Regions from separate parts of the Solibacillus sp. FSL R7-0682 genome, predicted to be linked through region 1. Evidence: riboswitches for the same ligand, from Rfam matches in the RefSeq annotation. Region 1 holds a riboswitch; each other region holds the start of a gene.
The links. A riboswitch is a leader RNA that binds a small molecule or an ion and turns the genes downstream of it on or off. The one in region 1 is predicted to bind cobalamin.
Positions count from the first base shown of each region.

Region 2: linked by a shared signal. The riboswitch ahead of MKZ17_RS14320 (hypothetical protein) and the one ahead of MKZ17_RS09360 (S-layer homology domain-containing protein) in region 1 are both predicted to bind cobalamin.
Region 3: linked by a shared signal. The riboswitch ahead of MKZ17_RS14280 (ribonucleoside-diphosphate reductase subunit alpha) and the one ahead of MKZ17_RS09360 (S-layer homology domain-containing protein) in region 1 are both predicted to bind cobalamin.
Region 4: linked by a shared signal. The riboswitch ahead of MKZ17_RS17275 (ABC transporter substrate-binding protein) and the one ahead of MKZ17_RS09360 (S-layer homology domain-containing protein) in region 1 are both predicted to bind cobalamin.

Region 1 covers NZ_JBBOUI010000001.1:1,828,529-1,836,330, reverse strand. Annotated here, with positions in the region: gene MKZ17_RS09365 (S-layer homology domain-containing protein) at 1-2,178, opposite strand, end outside; gene MKZ17_RS09360 (S-layer homology domain-containing protein) at 2,198-5,350, opposite strand; cobalamin riboswitch at 5,513-5,706, opposite strand; partial or broken gene MKZ17_RS09355 (glycine radical domain-containing protein) at 6,097-6,417, opposite strand; gene MKZ17_RS09350 (InlB B-repeat-containing protein) at 6,484-7,802, opposite strand, start outside.
Region 2 covers NZ_JBBOUI010000001.1:2,813,231-2,821,032, forward strand. Annotated here, with positions in the region: gene cobS (adenosylcobinamide-GDP ribazoletransferase) at 1-463, opposite strand, end outside; gene MKZ17_RS14310 (bifunctional adenosylcobinamide kinase/adenosylcobinamide-phosphate guanylyltransferase) at 476-1,018, opposite strand; gene MKZ17_RS14315 (ABC transporter substrate-binding protein) at 1,091-2,050, opposite strand; gene MKZ17_RS14320 (hypothetical protein) at 2,040-2,594, opposite strand; cobalamin riboswitch at 2,754-2,949, opposite strand; gene MKZ17_RS14325 (Fur family transcriptional regulator) at 3,042-3,452, opposite strand; gene MKZ17_RS14330 (metal ABC transporter permease) at 3,449-4,315, opposite strand; gene MKZ17_RS14335 (metal ABC transporter ATP-binding protein) at 4,331-5,077, opposite strand; gene MKZ17_RS14340 (isopropylmalate synthase) at 5,188-5,421, shown strand; gene MKZ17_RS14345 (MerR family transcriptional regulator) at 5,477-5,806, opposite strand; gene MKZ17_RS14350 (pyroglutamyl-peptidase I) at 5,967-6,572, opposite strand; gene dacB (D-alanyl-D-alanine carboxypeptidase/D-alanyl-D-alanine endopeptidase) at 6,619-7,802, opposite strand, start outside.
Region 3 covers NZ_JBBOUI010000001.1:2,804,731-2,812,532, reverse strand. Annotated here, with positions in the region: gene MKZ17_RS14300 (histidine phosphatase family protein) at 1-188, shown strand, start outside; gene MKZ17_RS14295 (bifunctional adenosylcobinamide kinase/adenosylcobinamide-phosphate guanylyltransferase) at 140-556, shown strand; gene MKZ17_RS14290 (ECF transporter S component) at 561-1,052, shown strand; gene MKZ17_RS14285 (hypothetical protein) at 1,049-1,717, shown strand; cobalamin riboswitch at 1,782-1,960, shown strand; gene MKZ17_RS14280 (ribonucleoside-diphosphate reductase subunit alpha) at 2,260-4,467, shown strand; gene MKZ17_RS14275 (ribonucleotide-diphosphate reductase subunit beta) at 4,480-5,517, shown strand; gene MKZ17_RS14270 (IS3 family transposase) at 5,741-6,574, opposite strand; gene MKZ17_RS14265 (hypothetical protein) at 6,586-6,903, opposite strand; gene MKZ17_RS14260 (hypothetical protein) at 7,135-7,467, shown strand; gene MKZ17_RS14255 (branched-chain amino acid aminotransferase) at 7,588-7,802, shown strand, end outside.
Region 4 covers NZ_JBBOUI010000001.1:3,438,870-3,446,671, forward strand. Annotated here, with positions in the region: gene MKZ17_RS17265 (adenosylcobinamide amidohydrolase) at 1-433, opposite strand, end outside; gene MKZ17_RS17270 (FecCD family ABC transporter permease) at 433-1,431, opposite strand; gene MKZ17_RS17275 (ABC transporter substrate-binding protein) at 1,424-2,383, opposite strand; cobalamin riboswitch at 2,485-2,676, opposite strand; gene MKZ17_RS17280 (acyl-CoA dehydrogenase family protein) at 2,759-3,907, opposite strand; gene argS (arginine--tRNA ligase) at 4,275-5,942, opposite strand; gene MKZ17_RS17290 (DUF1934 domain-containing protein) at 5,942-6,379, opposite strand; gene MKZ17_RS17295 (GGDEF domain-containing protein) at 6,576-7,661, shown strand.

The DNA of each region.
Region 1 (7,802 bases):
TTTCACTTTAGCAACTGTTGGCAATTCCTCAATTTGTTCAATGACTGCCTCAATCTGCTCTGGTCCTCCTAATTTTTTTAACGCGTCCATTTTCACTTCTAGTACAATTAATTTTGATAAATTCAATACAAATTTTTGTGCCTCTAAAGGTAGTGCATCGTATGCATTGCGCACAGTTTTTAATTTAGATTCATCTGCAAGCTTCAATGCTGACTCTAGTGGTAAATCGGAAATTTGTTGATTCACCTCTTTAACAGCATCCAATTGCAGTCTCTCTAACAATTCTTCTAACGTTACAAGATGATCCACATTTTCTACATAGCCTTTTGCTTGGTCGCTTAGATTTTCATATGCCTTACGTGTTGCTTTTACTTTTTCTCCATCTATTAATTGGAGTTGCTTAATTGTTGGTAGGTCTTCAATTTGTTTACTTACCTTCGATGCTTCTTCTTTTGCTTGTTCATCGTTGGTTTCATTTTCTTTAAGAATGGCTATCTGTACTTCTAATGCTTCCAACTTATCAACATTTTCTACATAGCCTTTTGCTTTTACACTTAAAGATTCGTATGCTGCACGGACAGCTTGTACTTTTGCTTCATCTACTACTTGAAGTTGATCCTTTTCTGGTAGTTCTTTTATTTGTTGAGTTACCTTCGATGCTTCTTCTTTTGCTTGTTCATCGTTGGTTTCATTTTCTTTCAGAATGGCTATCTGTGCTTCTAATGCTTCCAACTTATCAACATTTTCTACATAGCCTTTTACTTTTACACTTAAAGATTCGTATGCTGCACGGACAGCTTGTACTTTTGCTTCATCTACTACTTGCAGTTGATCCTTTTCTGGTAGTTCTTTTATTTGTTGAGTTACCTTCGATGCTTCTTCTTTTGCTTGTTCATCGTTTGTTCCATTTTCTTTCAGAATGGCTATCTGTGCTTCTAATGCTTCCAACTTATCAACATTTTCTACATAGCCTTTTGCTTCTACACTTAATGCTTCATATGCAATACGAACTGAATGCACATTTATCTCATCACTTAACGAAATAGCATCAACTTCTGGCAAATTATTTATTAATTGCTCAATCTCAATCGAACTTCCAATATTCCGTATATCTGCTAATGCATTATCAATAGTTGTTTGATCAGCATCAACTGTTGCTAGCACATCTAATCCTCTTTCATAAGCTGCCGCTAACGAAACATTACTTAACAATTCATTACGAGCTGGGCTACTATTAATCACCGCAATGGCTTCAGTTAAGAAGTCTTTGTTGACCTGAGGGAAGAATTGATCATATTCACTACCTCCCATTGCATAACCACCGCCAATATCACTACCGTATGCTACTGTATACTGCACACGCATAATATCACCGTCTAATAAATACTTATCGGCAAATCCTACGTTTGGAAAGACATTATTCACCGCATACATCCAACCTGACATATAGTTAAAATCAAATTCTCCTAATCCATACTCAGTAGGATAAAATTCATCTTCATCAATAGGTGCTCCGTTATGTTCCTCTAACTTATCATGTATAATCTGAGGTGTATTAGGAGATTTTTCGCCTAAATTCCCCTTTAGAACAGAGGCCAAATAAAAACCACTATCTAGTAGCCCTGTATTTGTATAATCAAAGCCATGTTCTTTTAAAACTCGATCCAAATGATAGGCTGCGTTATCTCCTTTAATAACATCCACTTTAACTGGCTCAATTAAATAGCCTAACCCTACAACGAATGCATCCATACTAAATGTAAAGGATCCAATTACATCTCCATCTTGTGCTTCTTTTCGCGTAATTGTAAATGAGCGGCTATGTTCATGATCTTCATGCTTAACAACAATATTGACTTCATTAACACCAACGACAAGGTTTAATGTATAACTTGTTTTCACATCATCGTTCCAGTTAATGTGAACAGGATCGCCGTTGTTCGTTACATGTACATTATTTGTATCTATTTTGACGTCATCTAATGTCCTAGCCCATAAATCGAAGGTCATTTTATCTGCTTTGGTTTCTAAACCGTCTATTAAATCAACTTTTAACGTGATATCTTCTACTTCTTGTGCATAAGCATTGTTATTTTCTAACCCCAATGAAGTTACGGTTGGGAAAAGAACTAACAGTACGGCGAGAAAGCTAAGAAGTATCTTTCTAATGTTAGTCATTGTTTCACTCCTACTTTTCTTACATCATTTCAGCAATATTTAATGTACGTTTCAATACTTTTGCCATTTGTGATCGTTTTAAATTGACTGTTGGTGCAAATTCACCTTTTGTATTTCCAGTCATTATATCTAATGTGTTTAAGATACCAACATCCGCTCGGGCATATTTTGCAATTTTATGTGCATCTGTATATGGTGTACGACTCAATACAGCATCCACATCAAATTTAACATAGCGCAATAAATTAACCATAAGCGATGCTGCTTCCTGTCTGGTTAACTTGCCCTCTGGATTAAAGGTTGCAGGAGAAGTACCTTTTGCTATGCCCGCTTCTACGATTGCTTGTACTTCTTGCTCGTACCACTTACCTTTTGTATCCACAAAATAAGATGTTTTTCCAGAGGCTTGCAATTTCAATGCTCTAGCAATCATTACTGCAAATTGGCCACGTGTAATATCATTATTAGGAGCAAATGTACCATTATCGCTACCTTTGATGACTTGACGATTTGCTAAATATAAAATTTCATCGGCGTTAGAAACATTCCCTATATCTGTAAAGAATATATTATTTGAATTAAACAGGAACTTCCCGCCTTGTTTTAGTTTTATAGTGACTGCCTTATCTGTTGAAACATGTGGAATTGTTGGGTTATCACTACCCACTTCTAGTAAATATTTATCTTTTAATTTTTTACCATTTAAAAAGTAATTATATGGTACTTTAAGTGAAATATAACCATCGTTTAGTTTAATATTGACTTTTTTCTTATTCGTAAGTTTTATTGAGAAATCTACCGTAAAGATTTCATTTTGATAGTCAAACGTTGAAATCTGAAATTTTACAGTTTGTGCATTTTTATTGTTTTGCAACTCTTTTACTAATTGCTCAGTTGACATTGAAAGAGTTACACCGCGTGTATCTTTTACTATAAGATTTTTAATGCCATATTTCTTAATAGAGCTTTGTAGCGTTTCAGCAGGAATAGTGACTGAATATTCACCCGCGGTTTTTGCTGAATGAATTGTTAGTGTTTTCCCATTTACAACCATTTCATCAAATACATCAGAATCAATTTCGTCCTCTAGTTCCTCTTTTTCAAGTGCCTCTTTTTCAAGCACTTTTAAGCGTTCTTCAAGTTTAGTAAGTTTACTATAGTTAGTCACATTCTTTTTTTGATCAGCTGAAAGTGCCTCGTAATAAGCAATAGCTTCTCTTACTTTTTCTTTATCTGCCCGAGTTAACTGCTCGACTTTTGGTAAATTATCAATAAGCCAAATAACATTTGCTACTGTTGTTTCTTTTTTGTCTAAATCCTCTGCTACTTTTAATTTTGCTTCTAGTGACTCTAACTTCCAGTAGTTCGTAATTTGAAGTCTTTGCGTAGCAGTTAAAATATTATAAGCAATACGGGCATTTTCAATCGCAATTTGATAATCTAGCGTAATATTAGAAACATTATAAAGTGAATCTATTGTTTTTATTAAGTTCTCTACTTTCAATTCATCATCATATTGAGACAGCAATCCACTGAGTAGACCTTCTAAAGTCACTAGCTTACTTAAATTAGTTACACTTCGTTGCTCCGGTACAGTTAGACGATTAAAAGCTGCTCTAGCTTGCTTAATCTTATTTTCATGTTCCTTCGTAATACTTCCAACGGTAGGCAATTCATCAATGAGGTTGATAACCTTTTGAATATTGCCATCACTCATATTCCCCATAGTGCTACTCGTTTGAGCATAGAGTGTAACGTCTTCATCTGGCATAACTAAACGTTCATTAGGCATATACGTAGTTCCTGTGCCGTCTTGCTTTGTATTCCATGCAACAAAATCTTTTGCTGATGAGGATGGAATATCAACTACAGCATAAGGTGATACCGTTTTTGATGAAGATTCACCAACTTGATTGCCATCAAAGTAAATTGTATTGTTACTTGCAGTCATATATTGGTATTCGCCATTTTGCATATCACTCATATCATATAAGCTTTTTTCGCTTTTCTTGAAGCGATCATACGCAATAAGTCCATATAATGCTTGGTCTGTGGCCATCGCGTTAACGCTTGTACCAGAGCCACCCCCACCATCATAGCCTGCGGTTACATGCTTAAAGCCCCCCACTTCTGGCGAAGAACCACTACCATTTGCCCAAAATGTTAACAAAGCATCAATCATATTATTTGTCCAAACGCCATCCTCATATTTACCTTCTGTGATAAAATCAACAGTTTGATTGATATTTGGTAACAATATGCTTGTAGCTAAAGGGTCCATGTTCATAGCTGTCAGCGCTACAATTACTTGCACAATACTTTCCGAGTTTATGCTTCCCCAACTATCATATCCACCATTTAAAAGTTGGATTTCTGATAATTTAACAATTGCTCGCTCCACCGCTTGAGCAAACTCTTGATAAGTTGCGCTCGCACCAGTTTGGTCGTAACGACTACTATTGAGATAATATGGTGCAAATGCTTGTAAAGCCATAGCCGTTATATCTGGATCAGGAATGCCACCGCTTAAAGCCCAGCCCCCGTTCGAGATTTCCATATTTAAAATATAGTCAATCATTTTCCCTACCGTATTGACATCATCATTGGATGGATCAGGATATAATTCATAACCACCTGTATCCAATGCAATAATCTCCCAAATCGGTCCATTAATACCTTGACGATATGAAAAACTATGTGATCTTGACAAATATTCTACAAAATCATGACCTGCGACATTGGTAATTGGATAACCTAACGCAGTAAGTGCTAATGTCAAACGAGACCATTCTGTAGACTTATTGCGGTCTAGCATGCCATTTTTATTATCAACATAGGCTTCAATTCTCCCTAAATAATCTGAAAAGTAATTTGCCGGTATGTGATTGATATAATCATAGCCAGTATACATACCTCGAAGTAAATCCATTACCGACCATTCTCCAAATGTACTACCCATCGAAGGTGCAGTTACCGTTTCTAGTATGTAACGTGACGAAGCATTTATATAAAATCCAATGTCTGGCTGCTGATCTTCCCAAAAACGCACATCTAGATTCTCAAAACTTACAGTTGGATCATATGCAGCTGCATTAGCTCGTTGTGGCGTATTGGCAATTACGAGCATAAACATAATAGAAACTAATAATAACTTTTTGAAAGATGCTTGCATGTTTTCACATTCCCCCCTATTAATTTTTTGAATATAATCAAGTGTCGTATTAGGACAACAAAAAAACGCTACCCTAGGAATTGGATAGCGGTAAATAGACGCGACAAAATTAAAATGTTCGTTCTCTATTTGCCGTATAGTCCCTTTATTTCCGAAGTGATTTAATACGATCAGATAAAGATAGGTCTCCTGACTTGTGCATCATTTTACTTTGAGTCCTTCCCATTTACTAGAATATCATTTCTTTCAACAGTGGTTTTTCTCATTTCATCAGCACTTACAGTTGCGGAAACAGTCTCGGTCTTTCACCGAATTCCCTATTAAGCCGTAATGGCGTCTTTATCCTGCAAGATTTATTCAATTAAAAGAAATTCTAACACAAAAATAATTTAAAATATTCGATATATTTAAAAATAGATTGAAATACCTATTAAAATCCCAAATTAATATAATTACCATAAAAGTACAGATACATGTAATTTAATAGATTTATTTTATTAAAGACGACATTAATATTTTTCCTAGGTCCATTTTAACGATAGAAAAATCATTTCCCATTTTTAGTCCATTAACTGTACCGTATGTTTCAATGAAATGATATTTCCTTTCATTTCACAATTCTCCTCCTAGTATCTATCCTTACACCTATGCAAAAGTGAATTCTAGTAAAATAAAAGACCAAAATGAACTACAACTATTAAGAGTTGTCATTTCAATTTGGTCTTTGTATAGATAAAGAGCATAAATTACAGGTTTCTGTGGAAAATATGCTTGATTACATCGATTTGTTGTTCACACGTTAATTTTATGAAGTTAACAGTATAACCAGATACACGAATCGTTGATTATGGATATTCTTCTGATTGCCCCATAGCGTCTAGTAAAGTATCGCTGTTAAGTATGTTGATATTTAAGTGGTGACCTTCTTTTGCTGTATATCCATCAAGAATTGAAGCTAAGTTAGCCCCTTGGTTCACCGCCTCTTTACCTAGTGCTTTCTGTACCATTGAGAATGTGTTAGAAATTCCATATAAAGCATATTCGTATGGAAGCTTAGCTCCAGATGCTCCTTTGTAAGACTTCTAGCGGTAAGAAATTCATCAATGAGCTTGATAACCTTTTGAATATTGCCATCACTCATATTCCCCCATCGTGCTACTCGTTTGAGCATAGAGTGTAATGTCTTCATCTGGCATAACTAAACGTTCATTAGGCATATATGTAGTTCCTGTGCCGTCTTGCTTTGTATTCCATGCAACAAAATCTTTTGCTGATGAGGATGGAATGTCAACTACAGCATAAGGTGATACCGTTTTTGATGAAGATTCACCAACTTGATTGCCATCAAAGTAAATTGTATTGTTACTTGCAGTCATATATTGGTATTCGCCATTTTGCATATCACTCATATCATATAAGCTTTTTTCGCTTTTCTTGAAGCGATCATACGCAATAAGTCCATATAATGCTTGGTCTGTGGCCATCGCGTTAACGCTTGTACCAGAGCCACCCCCACCATCATAGCCTGCGGTTACATGCTTAAAGCCCCCCACTTCTGGCGAAGAACCACTACCATTTGCCCAAAATGTTAACAAAGCATCAATCATATTATTTGTCCAAACGCCATCCTCATATTTACCTTCTGTGATAAAATCAACAGTTTGATTAATATTTGGTAACGATATACTTGTAGCTAAAGGATCCATATTCATAGCTGTCAGCGCTACAATTACTTGTGCAGTACTTTCCGAGTTAATACTTCCCCAGCTATTATAACCTCCGTTAGTTAGCTGGATTTGCGATAATACAACAATTGCTCGCTCCACCGCTTGTGCAAACTCTTGATAAGTTGCATTCGCACCAGTTTGGTCGTAACGACTACTATTGAGATAATATGGTGCAAATGCTTGTAAAGCCATAGCCGTTATATCTGGATCAGGAATGCCACCGCTTAAAGCCCAGCCCCCGTTCGAGATTTCCTTATTTAAAATATAGTCAATCATTTTCCCTACCGTATTGACATCATCATTGGATGGATCAGGATATAATTCATAACCACCTGTATCCAATGCAATAATCTCCCAAATCGGTCCATTAATACCTTGACGATATGAAAACTTATGTGATTCTGATAAACGAGCTACAAAATCATAACCTGCGACATCGGTAATTGGATAACCTAGTGCAGTAAGTGCCAATGTTAATCGAGACCATTCTGTAGATTTATTGCGGTCCAGATTACCATTTTTCATATCAACATAGCCTTCAATTCTTCCTATATAGTCCGTGAAATAGTTTGCCGGTATATAGTTAATATAATCGTAGCCCGTGTACATTCCTCGTAATAGATCCATAACCGACCATTCTCCAAATGTACTACCCATCGAAGGTGCAATTACCGTTTCTAGAATGTAACGTGACGAAGCGTTTATATAAAAACCAATGTCCGGCT
Region 2 (7,802 bases), 980 kb from region 1:
TGCGTGCAATAAACGGAATAACGGCAATATAAGCAATCACTTCCATTTGCCCTTTTTCAAGCGTTTCAAAAATAAAACCTACTTTTAATAATAATAAGCAAACAACACTTATTACACCAAATGCACCTGTACGAGGATCATCTAATATAGCAAGCCGTTTCTCTTTATCTCCATAAGAAAAAAATGCGTCGCTCATATCGGTCCATCCATCTAAATGAAGCCCACCCGTTAAGACTATCATCCCAACGACAAGTAATATGGCTAGAAGTATATTCGAAAGATTACTAAAGCTCCATATTAGATAAATACCTGTACCTAAAGTACTCCCCATAATAAGACCAATAATTGGTAAGCTTGCATACATCCACGTAACAGATTTTTTATTCATATGTAATTGTTTGTTTACTGGCACTGAGGAGAAAAACTGCCATGCTAAAAAAAATCCAGTCACACTATTTTTCAACTTGCTCACCCCTTATTTCCAACGCTGTACAAGTTGAAATTGTACCTCATACGCTTCTTCACTTTGTTTCACTAGCCATTGATGAAGCCCACCAAGTAATTTACGATATTGATTTACTTCATCGTACTTTGAGGCTGGTTCATCTAGTATTTCATTCGAAACAATAATCATTTTAACACTTCGCTCCTGCCAAAAAAGCAGTTGTTGTTGAAATAAAGCAATTTGCGTATGAATAAACTGTTGTGGGTCTTTTACTCTTTCTGCAGCATACATAACATTTGAAAGCCATGTTGTGACACATTCAAACAATAGTACATCATTTCCCGAAAAGTTTTTTGCATTTTCAGGAAATGCCACTTGCATTTCAATTGTATGCCAATTTAACAATTGATTTTCACGATCCATCCTGTGGCGATGAATGCGTGATTTCATTTCTTCGTCAAATGGAACACCCGTCGCTATATAATGATAGTGCTTGTCTAACCCACATTGCGATATCATCTGTTCCGCTAATGCACTTTTCCCACTTCTTACGCCACCCGTAATAAAAATCAACCAGTCCACCACCTTGTAAACGCTAAAAGAAAGAACAAGCTTCATTAAAAGCCTGTTCCTTTCATTGTAACCTTATTTAAATAATTCTGGGTAGACTGCTTCCGCCATATTTTGAACTGCCTTACCTATACGTGGTGCTGGACGTGACATTATGTCGCCATCTACTAAATAAACTTGTTTATTAGCTACAGCACCTATTTTGTCCCATCCTGCACGACCTAAAATTTCACCAATAGCATCTTCCATATATGTAGCAGGTGATAAAATTACTTCAGGATTTCTTGTGATGACATCTTCTTCCGTAACACTTAACCAGCCAGATTGATCTGCAAATATATTTTCTACACCAGCCGCATCCATAATCTCTTGCTGGAATGTCTCGCTACCTGTTGTCCAAATGTCTGGAGCAGGTGAAACTTCATAGTAAACTTTACGTTTTGTTTCTACAGAAGCTGTTTTTTCCTGAACCTCTTTAATTTGCCCCTGTATTGTAGTTACTACTTCTTGTCCCTTTTCTTCAATTGCCATTACTTCTGATAATTGAATAATATCTGAGTAAACATCATCAAACGATGTAGCGGATGCAATAACGAATACTTTTAAGCCTGCATCTTCAAGCTGTGTAATTTGTGCTTCATCTCCAATTGTATAAGCAACAACGACGTCTGGATTTAACTCAACAATACGTTCTGCATTAATTACTGTAGAAGTTGAAACTCGTTCAATTTTTTGTGCTGCTTCTGGATACGTATCATAGTCCGTAGCACCAACAATTTTATCGCCAACACCTAGTTCAAATAAAATTTCTGTATTACTCGGCTGTAGTGACACAATCGTTTCTGGTACTGCGTCAAACGTCACTTCAATTCCACGGTCATCTACTACCGTATAAGGCCCTTCTACTACTTCCTCTTCTGTATGTTTAGCTGTGTCACCTTTCTGTGTTTCCTTTGCAGAATCCTCTGTTGAATTACATGCAGTTAATAATAACGCTGCCGCTAGTGGTGCGACCCATTTCATCTTAAATTTCATCGTTATTCTCCTTTTTCTTTTTCATCGGGTAGGATTTACTAATAAATGGTGTTTCACTATGCGCATGCTGTTTGTTTAAATAAACCGCCATAACGAAAAATATATTTGCTAGTAATCCTAAAAAATCAAATAAAATTTCAGGTATGTCACGTTCTTCGCTTACTTTATGTAAAGCACGGTATGACTTTTTCGCTTCACTTCGACATATATGAAGTCGAGCAGCACTTTCAACACCTTGTGGTAATAAAAACTGCTGAATCGTGTCTTTAACTTGGCTGACATAAAAGTCATAACGCGCACTTAACCAATTTAAATCGTCTTCTGTAATGGCTAGCTTTCCACGAACCGAACCATTCACATGGTAAGCAAGTGGATGAATGACTTGTAAATCCTGGAGCACTACTTGCCCTTTCTCATCATGCAATATTGTTGGTAACACAGCACCAATCCTTGTCGTTAATGAATCCGTACGTATTTCATAATCGACTAACGAGCTTTTTTCACGCATGAATGGATAGCATGAAAAGCGAATATCTTTTTTCATCTTATTTCCCCCTTAAGATGCTCTATTTCCCCTTGAAACAATTGAAAATGGCAAATAAAAATAGCCATCCAAGACAATGGATGGCTAAAAACGTCATATTATAAAATAATAGAATACGAGTATTCTTTGCCGTACATTCTCTTTAATTCCGAAGAGGGTTGTTACGATTAGAAAAAGATTGGTCTCCTGGCTTGCACTTCGTTTTACTAACAAGTACCTTCCCGCTTAAAAAGCAGTGGTCTATTTACTCGTGTTCATCAGTGCTTACAGTTACGGACATAGCTTCGGATTTACACCGAATTCCCATTTATGCAAAAAGCATCTTTTTCCTGCAAACTTATTCAATTTGTAAATTCACTTTAACATATCCTCTAAATTATGCAAATAGTTTTTCAATACACACAATTTAAATGGATGAAGTAGCGAAATCTTTAATAATTCGTTCACTTACAAACACTCCGGGCATTTCCCATAAATTTCAAATTTATGTGCTTCAACCGCATAGCCTGGAAGCTTCTCTCCTAGCAATTCCATCGGACAAACTGACAATTCCTTCACATTTCCACAATCTCGACAAATAAAATGGTGATGATGATGATCCGATTCACATTGCATACGGAAATTTCGCTCTCCATTAAGCTCTGTTTCTTCTAATATACCTAATTCTACGAATGTTGCTAAGTTACGATAAATTGTATCAAAGCTCATCCCTGGGAAGTCTCTTTTAAGTACAACTAATAGATCACGAGCTGTTAAATATTTATCAGTGGCTGCAAACATATTTAATATTAACTCTCGTTTATCTGTTTTTTTATAGCCTTTATCTTTTAATATTTCCCACGCACGCGTTATATTCACAGTACTTCTTCCCCTTCCGCTTTTGTTGTCATTTTTAAGACAAGTTTTTTACTTACTATAACGAATAATAAAATAACGATTGATGTTACAACAATTGTACCACCTGGTGCTAAGTTTAAGTAAAACGCCGATACAAGTCCAATGATTACCGCTAATTCTCCAAATACAATAGAGTAAATTATCGCTTCTTTAAAGCCGCGTGCTAATCGCATCGCAGCTGCTACTGGTAAAGTCATTAAACTTGAAACAAGTAAAATCCCCACAATACGCATGCTCGCTGCAATGACTAATGCGACGACAACCATAAATAATAAATGGATCCACTTAGCTGGGAGACCACTCGCTTTTGCAAATTCTTCATCGAAGGATAAAACAAATAGTTCTTTAAAGAAAATTAATAAAAATACTACCACTACAATAGCAATTGCAAATACTACATATAAATCCTGTCTAGATACTGCCGATACCGATCCAAATAAATAACTCATTAAATCTGTATTAAAGCCACTTGCAAGAGAAATTAGAATAGCACTAATACCAATACCACCTGACATAATAATCGGAATTGCAAGCTCTTCATAATGCTTATATAGCCTACGTAAGCGCTCAATTAATATAGAGCCACTTACCGATGCGATAATCCCTAAATAAATAGGATTTAGCAACGCTAACCCAACAAACGTTTGACTTAAATATAAGCTCCCAGCAATCCCTGCTAGCGTCACGTGGGATAGTGCATCCGCTATTAAGGATAAGCGGCGTACGACTATAAATACACCAAGTAATGGAGCAATGACCCCTATAATAAGCCCTGAGAAAAAGGCGTTTTGTAAAAATTCATAATTAAATATCGCTTCTATCATTTCTGCCTTCTCCTCTTAATGAATCTTTCGAACAGAATGACCGTACCAGCTTGCCCGCTGCTCTTCAGAAATCGTATCAAAATCATTTTTAAAGCCATGGAAATGGATCGTTTGATTTAAACAAGCAACATGGCTCACTCGATCCGATACCGTATCCACATCATGTGTTACTAAAATTAATGTCATATTATGGTGCGCATTTAAGTGTGCGAGCATATCATAAAATGCTTGCACATTTTCGTGATCAATCCCAACTGTTGGCTCATCTAAAATAAGTAATTTAGGTTGTGCAACTAATGCTCTGGCAATAAATACACGCTGCTGTTGACCACCAGATAATTGTCCTATATTACGTTTTGCATACTGTTCCATACCAACATCCGCTAAAGCACGTCTAACTAATACATCTGCATCTTTTGGTAATCTTTTAAATAGTCCAGCCTTTTTTGTTAAGCCGCTTTTCACCACTTCTTCAACCGTTGCAGGAAAGCCTGAGTTAAAGGCATTGGATTTTTGTGACACATAACCAATCCATTCACGATGGTTGAATTGACTTGCCTGTTCACCAAATAAGTAAATTTCACCTGACATGGGCTTTAACAGCCCTAAAATCAACTTTAATAGTGTCGATTTTCCAGAACCATTTTGCCCTAAAAGTGCTAGAAAATCTCCTTCTTCGACTTTCAATGAAATATTTTTCAGTACTTGCGTATATTCATATTGAAATGACACATTTTTTAGTTCAATTAACGTTTTTTTCATTTCACTCGCTTCTTTCTAATTCAAAATCATTACGATTTACAATTTGATAGTATAAAGGACTTTTATCTATATGTAAAGGAAATAAACTTGAAAGGATGATGAAAATTAGCATGTTAGAGTGGGCTGAAAATCTTCAGAAAATGAATGATAAGCAAGTTCAGCAATTTGCCAAAAAGAAGAAGATTGATTTATCTTTAGAGGAAATAAAAAAATTGCGTAAGATTTTTTCAAAAGCATCGATTACTTGGGGGATTTATGGGATACCAAAAGATGTTTTAAAGGAAGTAGAAGATGTGATTGGACAAAAAAGACTCAATCAGCTTCGAAAAGAAATTGGTATATAATCATTGTTAAAAGACATGATTTGTAATTAAAACAAATCATGTCTTTTTTATTGTATTAAAATAAAAGTATTTCTTCTTGAACAATGGCACGTAAATCTTCATTACGAAATGTTTTCCCACGATATGTACGACTTTCACCTTGACGTTTTAATGCAAACACCTTTTTAATCCCCGCAATATTAATGCCTTGCTCTAAAAGTTCTTGGATTTCTAATAACTCATCTACGTTTTGAAGTGAAAACATACGACGATTTCCGTCAGAGCGAACAGGCTCCACTAGCTCATGCTCCTCATAGTAGCGAATTTGTCTGGCAGTTAAATTTGTAATTTGCATCACTGTTCGTATTGGTAAAATGGGCATTGCCTTTCGATAATCTTTGTTCATATAATTCCCCCGCCTCTCTACTAATAATTTACAACGGATTGACATTATACAACAATAATTTATTAGCTTTTATTACATAGCTTTTTTCGAAGAGTTCTATCGAAAAATGGCATATAGCATTAAAACAACAATGTAAGCTCTTTCATTATGGAATTTTTCATTAATTTTTGACACATTCTTCCAAACATAATTTGATTGCATTAAGTAAATCCCTTGATGACCATCCTGGAATTCGACCATTCGCTATTGCCAATTCGAAAGAAGCAGGAATATGAATAAAACCTGCCACTACATTTTGTGTCAAGTTAGCATAGCGTAGTCCTTCATACATCATGTTATTGCATAAATACGTACCTGCTGAATTAGAAATTGTTGCTGGATAGCCTGCTTCATTTAAACGATTGACCATCGAACGAATGGGTAGGGTTGAAAAGTAAGCCGCCTCTCCACCTTCAACAATCGGTGCGTCTTCAAAAGTTACTCCATTATTATCTTTCTCTCCATCTTTAATATTAATCGCTACTCGTTCTGGCGATATTTTTGTAATACCTGCAGCTAGGCCTAATGAGACAATCATTGCTGGCTTGATGTCCGCTAGTAATGTCTTAAACTGTTCTGGACCCTTCGTAAAGTCAACGCTTAATACACGACCAATTACTTCATATTCTCCAAACACTTCACCATCCAATGCATTAACAATATCCATCGTAGGATTAATTGGATTCGTTAGAAATGGTTCAAACCCTGTTAATAAAAGTTTTTTCATTTTAAAAATCTCCCCTTTAACAATGTCAGGTAAGTATTGCGTCACTTTATAATTGCTTCATAATTGCTGTAACTGCTTTATCAATATTGGCAATACCGTTTGCACGATTTTCAATCATAATTGAGAAAATATATTGTTTCCCGCTTTCTCCCTTCATATAGCCTGAGAGCGCATGTACATTGGATATATATCCTGTTTTAGCAATGACTCTCCCTTGAAGTTGCGTTGATGTAAAACGTTGACGAAGAGTTCCGCCGATGCTCCGCTCCTTATTCCCTGCAACTGGGAGAGACTTATAAAAGGTTTGATAATAAGGTTCACTCTGAATTTCGTACAGTAGCTGTGTAATGCCAATCGATGTCATACGGTTTTGATTGGACAATCCTGAACCATCAACAAAGCGCCAATTGCCCATTGAAATATTTTTGGTTTTACTATAGTCCATCATGACATTTGCACCAGAAGGTAAATCACCAACACCATATTGTTGTTGTCCCATTGCTTTGGCAAAAATATCGCCCATACTGTTATTACTTAACTTCATAAAAACAGAGAACATTTGCGAAAGTGGCTTCGATTCATTTGAAAATACGAGCCTTGCTTGTTCAGGAACTTGTTGTCTTATAATTTTTGACGTTTTATCAAAGCGAATTCCCATATTCATCATCGATGTTTTAATCGCATGAAGTGTGTTAATTGTAGGATTTGGTACAGTCACCCAATCTTTCGATGTACTTCCAACAGGTAGATTCCCTGTTATAACGATTCGATTAGAATTGTAAGAACGTTTAATTGAAATCGTATTTTTTTGACCATTTTTCACAGTTTTTGCTTGATTTGAAACAACCATTCCACTTAAATTAGGCGTTACACCATAGGTAGGCGCTGCACCAACTTTACTCGGAAAAACCGTTACAATTACTGTGCTTGCGTCATAATCCTCGTTTGGTGACATTGTAATGGCTGACGTACGTGCTGCAAAGTAATACGATTCATCCTCCTTCTCCACACCAGGGGAAAGTGTATTTCCGGAGAAAGCACTGTCATCACCAATTAAGTTTCCGGTAACGGAGCGAATCCCCAATTTTTGAAGTGCTCTTGAAAATTCCTGGAAATCAACGTTATTTAGCGTCGGATCCCCACTTCCTTCTATGTAAACATTGCCGAATAATACATTGTTTTCGATTTCACCATCAATGTAAAGATTCGTTTTAAAACGATAATTTACTC
Region 3 (7,802 bases), 980 kb from region 1:
TTGTTCATGGTGGGGTCATCCGTCTGTTATTGGCAAAGCTAAGTTTCGAAGAGCAAATATTTCAACAAGTACTAGCGAATCACCGTACAATGTATTCATTAGCATGGGATAGTATAGAACACTTTGTAGGAGGTGCCAGATGTACGTCATTATCGGAGGGGCATATAACGGTAAACGAAGTTACGTAGATCGGTTAATTACCACGATGGAAAATAAGGAAACGATTTATTGTGATGGTTCTTTACCTGAAATAATCCAAGCAAGTACTAATAAGCGGTATGTTATTTCACGCTTCGAGGAAATTGTAAAGCCCTATCTCCATTTGAAAGAAGAAGAGGTGGCTTCACAAATTGCTGGCCATATTTTAACCATATCAAAACAGACGGAAATAATTTGTATTTGTACAGATATGAGTCGTGGTGTAGTACCTCTTGAAAAAGAGGCGAGACAACTACGAGATACGTGTGGAAGAGTTTATCAACAATTATGCCAAAACGCGAATACGGTAATTCGCGTATGGTACGGTATCCCTCAATATTTAAAAGGAGAGCAGTAGGAACATGGATAAAAATAAATTACGATATATGACGTTAACAGCTTTTGTCGCAGCAATTTGTGTTATAGGTAGCTTTGTGAAAGTACCAGGCTTTATTACTACGGCTGCACTTGATTCAGCACCTGCTATGATTGGTGCTGCATTTTTACCACCTATTTTTGCAGGAGCAGCAGGGGCAATTGGACATATTGCTACAGGGTTGACTTCTGGCTTCCCACTTGGTGTATTCCACGGAATTATTGCACTAGAAATGTTTATTATCATTACTTTATTTACAGTATTACATCGAAAAGGTCAACATCTATTAAAATGGTCATTTATGATAGTAGCAAATGGCATCATTGCACCACTTCCATTTTATTTTCTCATTTCACCTGAATTTTACATTGGATCAATTGCGTCATTAACTGTTGCAACAATTATAAATGTAGTAGTTGCGATAATCGTGATGCCCGTTCTTAAAACTGTGATGATAAGATCAGGCGTTCAATCATGAGAAATGGGGTAGAGGTAAATGGGTTAATCGTAACGATTGATAACTCAGGGTGTATTGGTAATAAGGAGCTTGATGCAGTACAAGTGCCAAATGAGATAACGGCTTATTTTACTACAAGAACTGCTATTTTAGAGCAATGGTGTGCTGGAGCGATGCCAATCCAACTATTAATGGCGAATTTTTCTGGTGATCATGTTTGGATGGAATACGAGCAAGGTATCCGACGCGTATTCGGGGAAATTGGAATTCCATGTCCGCCAATCATCGGTTCAAGTGAAACGAATTTTAATGCACTTCAATCTGCTGTTTCACTGACAATGATTGGTGAAAAAATTATTTCACGTACAATTAATAATTGTCACTACTTTGTCATTGGACAGCCTCTAGTCGGCAATGAAGTTATTGAAAATCCGCAACAAATTGCACAATTAAATGAGTTATATCAAGGGCTAACAGAGGGGTGGATACAAGCAATATGGCCAACTGGATCAAAAGGAATTGGGGCAGAAATAACGCGTTTTATTGGTGGAAATTACTTTTGTGAGTTGGATTTGCATACGTCTGCTGGACCATCCTGTGCAGTACTTGTAGCCGTGTTAGAGCAACATGTAGAGCAGTTTTCACAGCAAATCTCGGCTCCAATCACAGAAATTATAAAAGAATAAACAGTAGTTGCCTTAAAAAATTAGCTATGATACAATGACAACAGTTAATAAAAAACACAATATATAGTGTCGTTATTTATTTGGTTCTACAATATGTAGATTAAAAGGGAAATCAGTTCAATGCTGATGCTGTCCCCGCAACTGTAACGCTGACGATGATTCATAGCCCACTGTCTAAAAACGGGAAGGGGAATCAGAAGGATGAAGCGAAGCCAGGAGACCTGCCATGTAAATATGCAATGCATTTCTTCGGGGGATAGGAAATGGAAGCGAGAGCTCTATTTCCTAGGCAATAACTCTCTTTCCATTTCTAATACGTACATACTACGAACTCCGAATGAATGGGGTTCGTTTTTTTATTTCTTTCAAGTAGAAATCTACATTGTAAGGGTTGATGAATGATTTCAACTGACACTGAAAGTAGTAAAACCTCAGGCGATTTATACGATTTGGAATGGAGTACTCGTACTTTATGAAAGTATAACGCCAAACGTACAAAAATAATGCCGAGGTGGATTTGATTTTTGAAGAGGAGTGTTGTCATGATAGCTGTACAAGAAAATTACTTGCAAAACTTAGTGAATCAATTCGGTGAGGAGGATTTAGAACAATTTATTCGCTTCTCACAAAAATGGATGAGGAAAAATGAAGGGGCATCTGTTATTGAATGGATAGATGCAAGTATTTTAGAAACGATAAGCTATATCGATGAACAAGAGCCGTATTGGACATATGTTGCTGCAAAACTGTTAAATGAGAAAATTTCTATTCAGTATATGGAAAAATTTAATGTGGAAAAGCCTTATGCAAACTTTAATGACTGGATTTTACATCTTGTAGATAAAGGATTATTAAATCCACAACTAGTGGAAAAATACTCGGCAGCAGAGCGTCAATTATTAGGAACAATTATTGAACCTTCAAGAGATGATCTATTTACGTATATCGGCTTACGTACGTTAGTAGACCGTTATGTTGTTCGTGATTTTGACAAATCGATTGCAGAGCTCCCGCAACAGCGTTGGTTAATTATTGCCATGACGTTAATGATGAATGAAACGGACAGCCGCCTTCAAAAAGTAGAAGAAGCGTATTGGGCATTATCCAATTTATATATGACTGTTGCGACACCGACTTTATCAAACGCAGGTAAAACGCATGGCCAATTATCGAGCTGTTTCATTGATACGGTCGATGATAGTCTTCAAAGTATATATGATACAAATACTGATGTTGCAACGCTTTCAAAATACGGCGGTGGTATTGGTGTTTATATGGGGAAAGTGCGCAGTCGAGGCTCTGAAATCCGTGGCTATAAAGGTGCTTCAAGTGGGGTGCTACCATGGATTAAGCAATTAAATAACACAGCAGTATCTGTTGATCAATTAGGACAACGTCAAGGGGCAATTGCTGTCTACTTAGATGTATGGCACCGTGATATTTTAACGTTTTTAGATTTACGCTTAAACAATGGAGATGAACGTCTTCGTGCACATGATATTTTTACAGGCGTATGCTTACCTGATATTTTTATGGAGGCGGTAGAAGCACGTAATGATTGGCATTTATTTGATCCATATGAAGTACGTAAAGTAATGGGCTTTTCTTTAGAGGATTTTTATGATGAGAAGCGTGGACAAGGATCATTCCGCGAAAGATACGAACAATGTGTAGCGAATGAAGCTTTATCACGGGAAGTTATTCCAGCAATTGAAATTATGAAGCGCATTATGCGTAGTCAATTGGAAACAGGCGTACCATTTATGTTTTACCGAGATGAAGTCAATCGTAAAAATCCAAACAAGCATGCTGGTATGATCTATTCGAGTAATCTGTGTACAGAAATTGCTCAAAATATGAGTGCTACACAATTCGAGTCACAGCAACTAGATGATGATACAATCGTGACGCGTCGTAAAGCAGGGGATTTTGTTGTATGTAACTTAAGTTCTATCAACTTAGGGCGTGCAGTACCAGCGGGTGTGCTTGAGCGTTTAATACCGATTCAAGTCCGCATGCTTGATAATGTCATAGAGCTAAATACCATTCCAGTTCTGCAAGCAGATTTAACAAACAAACGTTATCGCGGAATTGGTCTAGGTACATTTGGATGGCATCATTTATTAGCGCTACATGAAATTGCCTGGGAAACAGAAGAGGCCGTTCAATTTGCAGATAAGCTATATGAAGAAATTGCTTATTTAACGATACGGGCTTCGAATGCTCTTGCTCAGGAAAAAGGCTCATACCCGTTATTTAAAGGGTCTGATTGGCAAACAGGTGCCTATTTTGAGGAGCGTGGATTAACGGAAGGAAGATGGCATGAATTAGCACAGCTTGTCTCAGCAGGAGGCTTGCGAAATGGTTATTTAATGGCTGTGGCACCGAATTCCTCAACATCTATTTTAGCTGGTTCTACCGCTACAATTGACCCGATTTTCCAAAAATCTTATTCTGAAGAAAAGAAGGATTACAAAATTCCAGTAACAGTGCCAGACTTAAATTCAAAAACAACATGGTACTATAAATCAGCTTACTTCATTGATCAACGATGGACTTTAAAGCAAAATGCTGCACGTAGTAAGCATATTGATCAAGGGATATCGCTTAATTTATATGTTCAAAATACAATTAAAGCAAAAGATTTATTACAGCTTCATATAGATGCATGGGCTAATGGAATTAAAACGACATATTATGTTCGTTCAACTTCAAGCGAACTACTTGAATGTGAATCATGCTCAAGTTAAGGGGGAAATGGGATGCAAGTTACGAAAAGAAACCTAATGGAAAAAACAGCACCAAACCGTTCAACGGGGATTATTAATGGGCAAAGCTCCAATATTTTAAACTGGGATGATGTTCGTTTCAGCTGGGCCTATCCGAAGTACAAAAAAATGCTCGCCAATTTTTGGACTCCCTTTGAAATAAATATGAGTACGGATGTAAAGCAATTTCCTGAATTAACAAAGGAAGAGCAAGATTCATTTTTAAAAATTATTGGCTTACTTGCATTATTAGATAGTATTCAAACAGACTTTGCCGGGAAGGTAGCAGATTATTTAACGGACTCAAGCTTAAGTGCATTGATGATTATTTTAGCGCAGCAGGAAGTTATTCATAATCACTCCTATTCCTACATTCTTTCAAGTATTGTAACAAAAGATGTACAAGATAAAACCTTTGATTTTTGGCGAACGGAACCAGTGCTACAAAAGCGAAATGACTTTGTCGTAAAGGGCTACATTGACTTTTCAGAAAATCCTACTGTAGAGAATATGTTACGTGCAATAGTGTATGATGTTATTTTAGAGGGACTTTTCTTCTATTCTGGCTTTGCGTTCTTTTATCACCTAGCACGCAAGCAGAAGATGGTTGCGACAAGTACAATGATTAATTATATTAATCGTGATGAACAGCTACATGTTGATTTATTTGTAAAGATCTATAAAGAAATATTGGAGGAATATCCAGAATACAATTCGCCTAAGTGGGAACAGGAAGTTCAAGCAATCTTCAAAGAAGCTGCAGAGCTAGAAGTAAACTGGGCTCGTGAAGTTATTGGTGAAAAAATTGATGGTCTTGATGTAGAGGATGTAGAAGCATATATTTACTTTTATGCAAATGTTCGGTGCAATCAATTAGGGCATGGACGTCCATATGAAGGTTACCGTAAAAATCCAATGAAATGGATCGTTGCCTATGAGGAAGTAGATTTAGGCAAAACAGATTTCTTTGAACAACGCTCACGTCAATATACAAAAATTAATGTGGAAGATAACGGCTTTGACGATTTATAAAAATTTGCGTTGAGGATGGGACAGAAGTAAAAATTTCTCTATTTACGGTAAAATACAGTATTAAAAATTGGATACTTAATAAATTGGTTGTAGTGGAGGGGTGACACCTGAAACTACAGGCTCAGGCAACACCCCCGGAAAGCGTCTCCGCAACGGAAACCAATTACAAAAAAACATCATTTTGAACTGACCTAGTCATTTGAGACACACATAAAACACCTAATTAAGCTACTTGCTTTCCATATTCAAGGGGAGTTAAGTAGCCTAATTTTTCTTGTATACGTTCTTGATTATACTCGAACATGTATGCTGCTACACGTAATTTCGTTTCATCGTTCGTTAGTGAATGAGCTTTCACACGTAAAAATGCTTCGCTTTTAATATGTGAATGAAATGACTCAATCACCGCATTATCCCAACAGTTTCCTCGTCGTGACATACTTGCTCGACAATTCATTTCCTCTAAAAAATTTTGATAGGCATACGATGTATACACACTTCCTTGGTCTGAATGGACAAGGATTCCTTTTGGATAATTTCTTTCTTCTAAAGCCGCCTTTAACACATCCATCACAAGTGGTGTTTGTTGATGGTCATATAATTTATATGCGACAATCTCATTGTTAAACAAATCTAAAATCGTTGCCAAATACATCGTTGTAGAACCATATTGAATGTACGTTATATCTGTTACCCACTTTTCATTGGGTGCCGTAGCTGTAAAACAGCGTGCTAATAAATTAGGGGCAATGATTTCTGGCCCTTGGTCTATTTTAAATTTTCGTTTCTTTTTCACCCGACATTGTAGGTTGTGCTTTTGCATCAGCTTTTGTACCGTATTGCGATTCAATTGATAACCATATTCTTTTTGAAGTAAATATCTTATCTTACGATGACCGTAACGATATTTCGTTTTTTTACATAGCTCAATCAGTACTGTTTCAATGGCTGAAAATCCTCGGATTCCTTCTTTCATCCAACGATAATAGGTTGCACGAGGAATCCCTAGCACCTTTAAAATACATGTGACTGTATATTTCTTACGCAGATTCTCCACAGTTTGTAAAACTACTTGCCGTTCAACTCCTTTTTGATGGCCAAAAACTTTTTTAGGATTTCATTTTCCATTTCTAGATGCATCATTTTGCGGTCTTTCATTTCTTGTTCGCTTTTCCCTTCAGGCCCTTGTCCATAACTATACTGCTTGCCTACAGGTTGATCGAATCGGTAAAGTTCATTATTTTTGTACCACCGCATCCATGTATTAATTTGAGAGCGATGTTTAATGTTATATTTCGCCAAAATTTCTTTTGTCGTTAATTTACCTGCTAATTTATCTTTTATAACCGACCATTTAATATCTGAAGAATAACTTACTCTTGTCATAAAAAAACACCTCCAAAATGATTAAGCATGTATTACATACATACCCATTTTAGTGGTGTTTTATGTTGTCTTATAAAATTAGGTTAGTCCTTTTTTCTCACTCGAGAAAAATGATGTTTTGGTTTTGACCCAGCCTCTTTGCAATAGATGGAATTAATTTATGTGCCGTGTACGCTTGTTTTTGTTATTGTAGGGGATGGAAGGCTATTTAAAAATGAAGGGGAATAAATTATGAAAAAAGCAGTGGCATATACCACTTATATTTCAATTACTATAGGTACTACATATCTATTTTATTGGCTATTATGGATGTTTATTGCAGGAGTTCGTTTTACTGCAGCAGATATACCACCGGGTGATATTAGTGTAACAGGAAAAATAATTTTAAGTACGGGTATTCCATTATTCTTTGTTATTTGTGTATCTATTTTTTACTATATGTATCGTATTATTTTCGAGATGTTTCATATTCACTTACATAAATTTGTTCCAATCAACTTAAATATAGTGATCGGAATTGGGCTAATTGGATACTTTAATTTGTTTATATTCGATAAGCTATAATTATTCAGATATTAGCTCAATAAATAAATTTTTTATTTAAAATTAAAAAATTATAAATTTTCTAAAAATAAAGTGGTATGATAGAATGTATCAATTTTATTTTGTTAAGGAGCATTTATTATGACAACAATTCAAATTGCTACGGAGTTAGCAACATCAAAAAAACAAAAAATATCTGCTGAACAGCTTGGTTTTGGTCAAGTATTTACTGACCATATGTTTGTTATGGATTATGTAGAAGGCAAGGGATGGCATAATGCTACGATTACCCCTTACGCGCCAATTGAATTAAATCCTGCCGCGATGGTATTCCATTATGGGCAAGCTGTTTTTGA
Region 4 (7,802 bases), 1.6 Mb from region 1:
GTTGTTCACCACCGGATAAAAACTCTAAATATTGTTGCTGATAACGGGATACACCTGTACTTTCCATCGCACGCTGTACAATTTCTTCATCCTCTTTTGACCAGGAAGAGAAAAAGCCACTTTGATGTGGATATCGTCCTAAGGAGACTGCATCGTAAACAGCATTTGAAAAGGTACTCGCATGTAATTGTGGAAGCACTGCCATTTTTTTTGCCAACTGTCTAACATCATAGCTTTCGATAGACTTATTATTAATATAAACTTCTCCGTTTGTAGGCTTTATTACTCCACTAATCAGCTTTAATAATGTCGATTTCCCACTACCATTTGGACCGAGAATACCAAGAATCTTGCCTTTTTTCACGTGAAACGTCATATTTTTAACAATCGATTCCCCTGCATAGCCACCTGTTAATTGATGTACTTTTAACATTACGCTACCCCCTTTCTTCGTTGCTTAAAGAATATATAAGCAAACACTGGAGCCCCAATAAAGGATGTAATCACCCCTATTGGAAGCTCTATTGGGGCAATAATTGTACGGGATACTAAGTCACAAATGACAAGTAAACTTGCACCGTTTAAAAAAGAAAGACTTAATAAATGTCGATGATCTGCACCGATTAAAATCCGGACCATATGTGGTACAACTAACCCAACAAAGCCAATCGTACCAGATGCTGCTACTGCGGCCCCTGTTAAAATCGAACCACCTGCTAAAATGATATATTTACTCCGTTTTACATCTACCCCTAAATATTGCGCACGTTCTTCTCCGTAAATCATCGCGTTTAGCTCACGGCGCTTTAACCAAAGCATGACCGTTCCTATTATCATAAATGGAACAACCATTTTTACATATGGCCAGCCGCGCATCGACACACTACCCAATAGCCAGCCAATTATTTCTCGGAGTTGCTCACCTGTTAAAGCAACCATCAATGAAATACATGAGCCAAGAAAAGAACTAAAAATAATTCCTGTTAAAATTAAAGTTTCCATTTTCATCGTACGGTCTACTAGCTTCGCAAAGCTTAATACGACAAACATTGTAAGTGCAGCACCAGCCATACTAAATACCGGTAGTGTAAACGTTCCTAACACCGGAATTGAAATGCCTAAAAAAATTGTCATAACTGCACCAACGGAAGCCCCTGATGAAACACCCAGAGTGTATGGATCCGCTAATGGATTTTTAAGTAAGCCTTGAAATGCTGCACCCGCAATAGCCAGTGATGCCCCGATTAATGCTGCTAAAATGACACGAGGCATACGAATTTTCCAAAGGATGCTGTATGCTACAGGATCCGTCGTTTTATCCCATAATGTCGAAAAGGGAATATCGACCGAACCAAATGAAATACCAATCCAAACACTGCTAAAAAGTAATACAATCGATATTACATAAGCGATTGTATATTTTTTATTCATTAAATGCCTCTGGATAAATTGCTTCTGCGATTGACTCAATACCTTCTACAATTCGAGGACCTTGACGTGTTGTTGTATCGCCATCAACAAGTTTAATATTGTCAGTCTTCACTGCCTTCATTTCTGCATATGCTGCATTGTTTGAAATAGCATCTATATCACTCTCATACGTGACTAAAATCACATCTGCATTACTACTCACAAATTGCTCAGCACTATACATTGGCCAACCTAGCTCTTGCACAACATTTTCAACATTCAGAACATCTAACATCTCATCAATAAAAGTATCCTGCCCTGCTGCATATAAATCAGGTTCTGTTCCAACAACGATAAATACTGATTTCTCTTCAAGGTCCGTTACTTTGTTTTCGATTTCTGTAATCCCTTGCTGTATAGAGGCAATTATTTCAGTCGCTTCAGACGTTTTCCCCGTTAGCTGACCAATTTGCTCGATCGTTGTATATGTTTCTTCAAAAGTTAAGGCATTTTTTACAACGAATACTGGAATACCTATTGCTTCAAGTTGTGCTATCGCTTCTTCACCAAAGCTATAAAGCCCTGATTCGTGCGCTAATACTAAGTCCGGTTGCAATGCAATAATGGCTTCTATATTGAATTCCATTCCACCTACTTTTTCTTTCGTAGCCGCTTCTTCTGGATAATTATCGTTATCATTAACTCCGACTATTTGTTCATTTAGCCCTAGTTCGAATAAAATTTCAGTATTGGATGGGATAAGTGATACGATGCGCTCCGGTGCTTTTTCCATTGTCACTTCTTTTTGTAAAGCATCTTTTAACGCCACTGGAAATAGTGCTTTTGTTTGTTCTGTCGTTTGATCCGTTTGTTCTTCATTAGGTGTCTTATTTGTAGCTTCCTCCGCACCACATGCTGAAAGAATTACGAGTGATACAAGTCCTACAGAAGATAATTGTTGCCATTTTTTCATTGATAGTTCCTCCTCAAAAAGAAAAGCCTCCTACATTAGGAGACTTAAGATAAAAGTAAATAATATAAAAATTATTCACCCCATCCTATCCGCGTAGGTATCATTTGGGTAATGTAAAGGCAGGTCTCCTGGCTTATGCTTGAACATTTCGTATCGCCTTCCCAATAAACATAATCAGTGGCTTTTGATACAAACTAGCATTTACAGTGGCGGGACCGCATCGGATTTGAACCGATTTCCCTTTTACTCCTTATTTTCAAATAAAAATAAGAACCTTCACACGTAATATTCATTTTTTACTTCTTACATTATAGCGGAAATTAAATTTAATGTATGTAACGATTGGAAAATTTTCAGAAAATTCCTCTATAATCATTAAAGAATTGCTGTTTCCGCTAAGCGTTTTATTGTTAAATCGTCCATTGGTGGATTGTGAAGACCCGCACGCACATCTCGGTAATAGCGTTGAAGTGGATTTGAACGTTGTAAACTTTTTGCCCCGACAAGTCGCATTGCCTTGTCAACAACATCGATCGCCGTATTCGTTACGACATGCTTTGCGATATTGATTTCGTTGACGATTTCAGCTTTTTTTGTAGCATCATTGTATAACTGCGCAACTCCATAAATCGTAAAACGTGCATTTGTTAAAGCTAAATCCATTTCTCCAATTAACGTTTGGACATTCGGTAGTTGTGCAATCGTCCCTTGAATACTATTTGGTGAATGGTTTTTAGCAAACTGTACTGCATAATCCCTTGCTGCTTGAGCAATTCCTAAATATGTCGCAGGTATTAATAACAGCCATCCATTCAGTTTAAAACCTGTAGAATAACTTGGTATTTCAACTAAATTAGAGCGCTCCACACGTACATGATTAAGTACAAGATCATCGCTTCCTGTACCACGCATCGACATAACATCCCACGTAGTTTCTACTAATACACCCTTAGCTGTTTTTGGAACGAGGAAAAACCCTAAATGGTTATCATCTTCAATCCAGGCCGACACTAAAAAATAATCTAAATCTGGGGCTCCACTCGTATAATTTTTACGTCCATTAATAAGATAGAACTCCCCATCTCTTACAGCTGTTGTGCCTGGTTTTCCCCCTCGTACAGGACTACCCATGGCAAATTCGCTTACTGCCCGGTTTACGGTCGCTCCATTATTGACCTGCTCAGCGAACCAGTCTATTTTTTCTACAGGCCAATAACGATTTTCAAAAATTTCACCGACGTTTTGAATTGTCCATGAAGCTGCTAACCCCGTGCTACCACAATAACTTGATAATGTTTCATGAAGTAATACTGCATCATAGACCGATAAACCAGCACCGCCATATTGTTTTGGTAAAGTAATTTTTGTATACCCTATTTCACGTAGCTTTTTGAAATTTTCAAATGGAAAAATAGATTCTTCATCTATTTTACGAGCGTTTGCTTTAAAGCTTTCCTCCAATGTCTCTAATTTTTTTAACCATTCACGTTGTTCTTCCGTATGAATAAATAATTGTTTACTCAAATGAAACACCACCTATTTTATTTATTCTACTCTCCACTCTATTATTGAGTTCAATATTAATGTCGGAAATTCCTGAGTCAATTATATAGGAATTATTTCAAGCTAAAAATAAGGGAGCTTTCTTCGTTTGAAGAAGGCTCCCTTAAAAGTAATTTACATTTTCTCTGGTGCTGATACACCAATTAATTTCAATGCATTTGTAGCTGTCGGCTTCGCCTTTCGCTACAGAATGGGATTGTATTTTTACAGAAGTTTGTTGTTTACATTTTTTCTGGTGCTGATACACCAATTAATTTCAATGCATTTGTAGCTGTCGGCTTCGCCTTTCGCTACAGAATGGGATTGTATTTTTACAGAAGTTCGTTGTTTACATTTTTTCTGGTGCTGATACACCAATTAATTTCAATGCATTTGCTAATGTTGTTTTTACTGCTGTAATTAATGCAAGACGCGCTTCAGTTAGCTCTTTGTTATCTTGGTTTAATACTTTTTCCGCATTGTAGAAGCTGTGGAATGCAGCTGCTAAATCTTGAATGTAGTTGGCGATACGGTGTGGTGTGCGGTGTTTCGCTGCATCTGCCACGATTTGTGGGAATGCACCCACTTTTTTCAGTACGTCTTCTTCTTTTTCAGCTGTTAATAACGCTAAATTTTCTAAAGAAGCTGTAAATCCTTGCTCTTGTGCTGAACGTAAAATTGACGAAATACGTGCGTGTGCATATTGTGCATAATACACTGGGTTTTCGTTAGATTGTGAAACAGCTAAATCTAAGTCAAAGTCCATATGTGAATCGCCTGCCGTTTTTACAAAGAAGTAACGTACAGCATCTAAGCCCACTTCTTCTACTAATTCACGCATTGTAACTGCGTTACCCGTACGTTTCGACATTTTGAATTTCTCGCCGTTTTTGTATAGCTGCACCATTTGGATAATATCTACTTCTAATGTACCTCGGTCATATCCTAACGCTTCAATTGCTGCTTTCATACGTGGAATATAACCATGGTGGTCCGCGCCCCAAATATTAATTAATTTATCAAAGCCACGATGTAATTTATCTTCATGGTATGCGATATCTGGTGTTAAGTAAGTAAATGAACCGTCGTTTTTAATTAATACGCGGTCTTTATCGTCACCAAATGTAGTTGAACGGAACCAAGTTGCGCCTTCTTCTTCAAATACGTGACCATTTGCTTTTAACTTATCTAAAGCAATCTCAATTTTCCCATTTTTGTATAAAGATGTTTCGGAATACCAAACATCAAATTCAACTCGGAAGTTTTTTAGATCGTTTTGTAATTTCGCTAATTCTAATTTTAAACCGTGCTCACGGAAGAAGTTAAAACGTTCTTCTTCTGATTTCTCCAAAATTTCAGTACCAAATTGCTCTGCTAATTTCCCAGCAATTTCAACAATATCTGGCCCATGGTAACCGTCTTCTGGCATTTCAGCGTCCATATTTAATGCCTGCTTGTAACGCGCTTCTAATGAGTACGCCAAGTTGTTAATTTGGTTACCTGCGTCATTAATATAGTATTCACGAGATACGTTAAAGCCTGCGAAGTCCATTACGTTACATAAAGAATCCCCTACTGACGCACCACGGGCATGTCCTAAGTGTAAATCACCTGTTGGGTTTGCAGAAACAAACTCCACTTGTACTTTTTGTGCATTACCAGCGTTTGACCGACCGTAGTTTTGTCCTTGTTCGAATGCCGCTTTTACAACACCTGCTAAGAAATCTTTACGTACGGTAATGTTCATGAAACCAGGGCCTGCGATGTCGATTTTTTCAATATCTGTGCCTGCTGTTTCAAGATTTTCTAGAATTGCTTCTGCAATAGCACGTGGGGGCTTTTTAGCTAATTTAGTTAGTTGCATTGCTACGTTTGTTGCAAAGTCGCCATTTGCTTTATCTTTTGGTGTTTCTAAATGAATATTTATTTCTGTGCCAGCTTCTACTAAGCCTGCTTTATCGATCGCCGCTTTTAACGCATCTTTAATCGATTGCTGTAATTGTTCTACTGCGTTCATTACTGTACCTCCGAAAATTGAATTTCTAATGTGTATTTGCCGACTGAATTGCCGCCAATTATAAGATCATATTGTGTTTTAAAGTTTCCTGAAACTTTGTCTCCCTTATTGACCTCAATCGCTAGCTGGTCTGTATGTGTCACAAGTGGTAATGAGCCAAAGGGACTTTCATAATGCCCGTTCTCACGTATTGTGGGATTTAGCGGTAGCCGCATAGTAACACCACCATTACGGTTAATAAACGATCGCTCTGGGTTTAACTTAACAGTCGTTTGAATTTGTAATTCTTCCTGTACTTCTTCGTAGCGTAAATAATGACTGCCACCCTTTTCTAGAAGGTTGCCTTCAAGCCACATTTCATATTTTTCAAGCTCGCCCTCAGTTGGAATGATGGAAGAAACGAGCTTAATTTTGACGTTCTTTCCGACATCTTTCATGGTAAAGTGGACCGCCCTTCTTTTCTTATATAACCTTATTATTATAGGATGAAAGTATCTATTTTTTCAACAGTAATGTATATTTTCAACTGACCTATTCAAAAGGGCTATTATCAATTTTGTTATTATGATATAAAGAATAGGAATTTACGGTAAAGTAATTAAGCCGTCAATCTTTCATAAAGTGGGGAAAATTATGTTTTCTGAGTTTTTTGTGAACTTTTCAATATTATTTTGTTTTACAGTACTAATATTTTGGCTGTTTACTCAATATTCTAACAAGCCATTTATTAGCAAATATAAGTCTGTTATTGTAGGAATTTCATTCGGTGTTGGTGCACTTATTTTAACAGTTTTAACCGCCCCATTTGCCAACGGGGTATTAATTAATAATCGTACAATATTCTTATTGTTTGGTGGTTTACTCGGTGGACCTGTTTCCGTTCTTATTATAGGTCTTATTATTGTCTTTAGCCGTGAAGCCCTACTTTTCACTTCAACTTTATCTTATATCATGATGTATAACATACTATTTGTAACCCTTATTACTGCCGCTATCGCATATAAAAGACCGATTACATATCAAAATATGCCAATTTACTTCTTCGCTTTAACTTTTGAGCATATTTTGGTGTTGCTCATCTACTATAAATGTTCAAGCCAAGGTATTTTATATTTAGTTATTTATTTAATTTTTTCTACTGCTGCATTTTATGTCATTCGAACACTACTCTCACAGTTGGAGGATACAAGTAGTCAAATCAAACGGATTTATCAACTTGGTAAAATGGATTTTTTAACACAACTTCCTAACAGTAAAGCCGCAGAGCAGAAAATAATTTCTTATATGAATGCCCGAACACCATTTGAATTACTCCATATTGATATTAGAAATTTTCAAAATATAAATTGTCAATATCGTTATAAAGTAGGTGATGAATTAATAATTCTAGTCGGGGAAATTTTACAAAAGCAACTTCCGGATAATGGATTTATCGCAAGGATTGGTAGTGATCAATTTTATATTGTATTACCATTCCATGAGCCTGCGTCCGCCATCCATTTTGCTTATCAGGTTGATCAGAAAGTCCGGCAATTCGTCTTTGAACCAAATAATGAAATTCAATTATCGTTAGCGATTGGTATTAGTTCTTACCCATATAACACCATTAAGTTGGAGGAGCTTTATGAAAAAACCTATCGTGCTCTTAAGCAGGCTAAGATTCTAAGCAATCATCATATTTGCCATTACAACCAACTAAAGCAACTTCACAAAAAATAGCACTCTGTAGTATTTTCTAAACAATTTTTCAACAAAATACAAAACGGCTAGCATATTCAAACAAATGCTAGCCGTTTTCATATTTATTTCACCCAACCTAAAATGGGCACGTTGCAATAGGGGTTGTATTTATATCCTAAA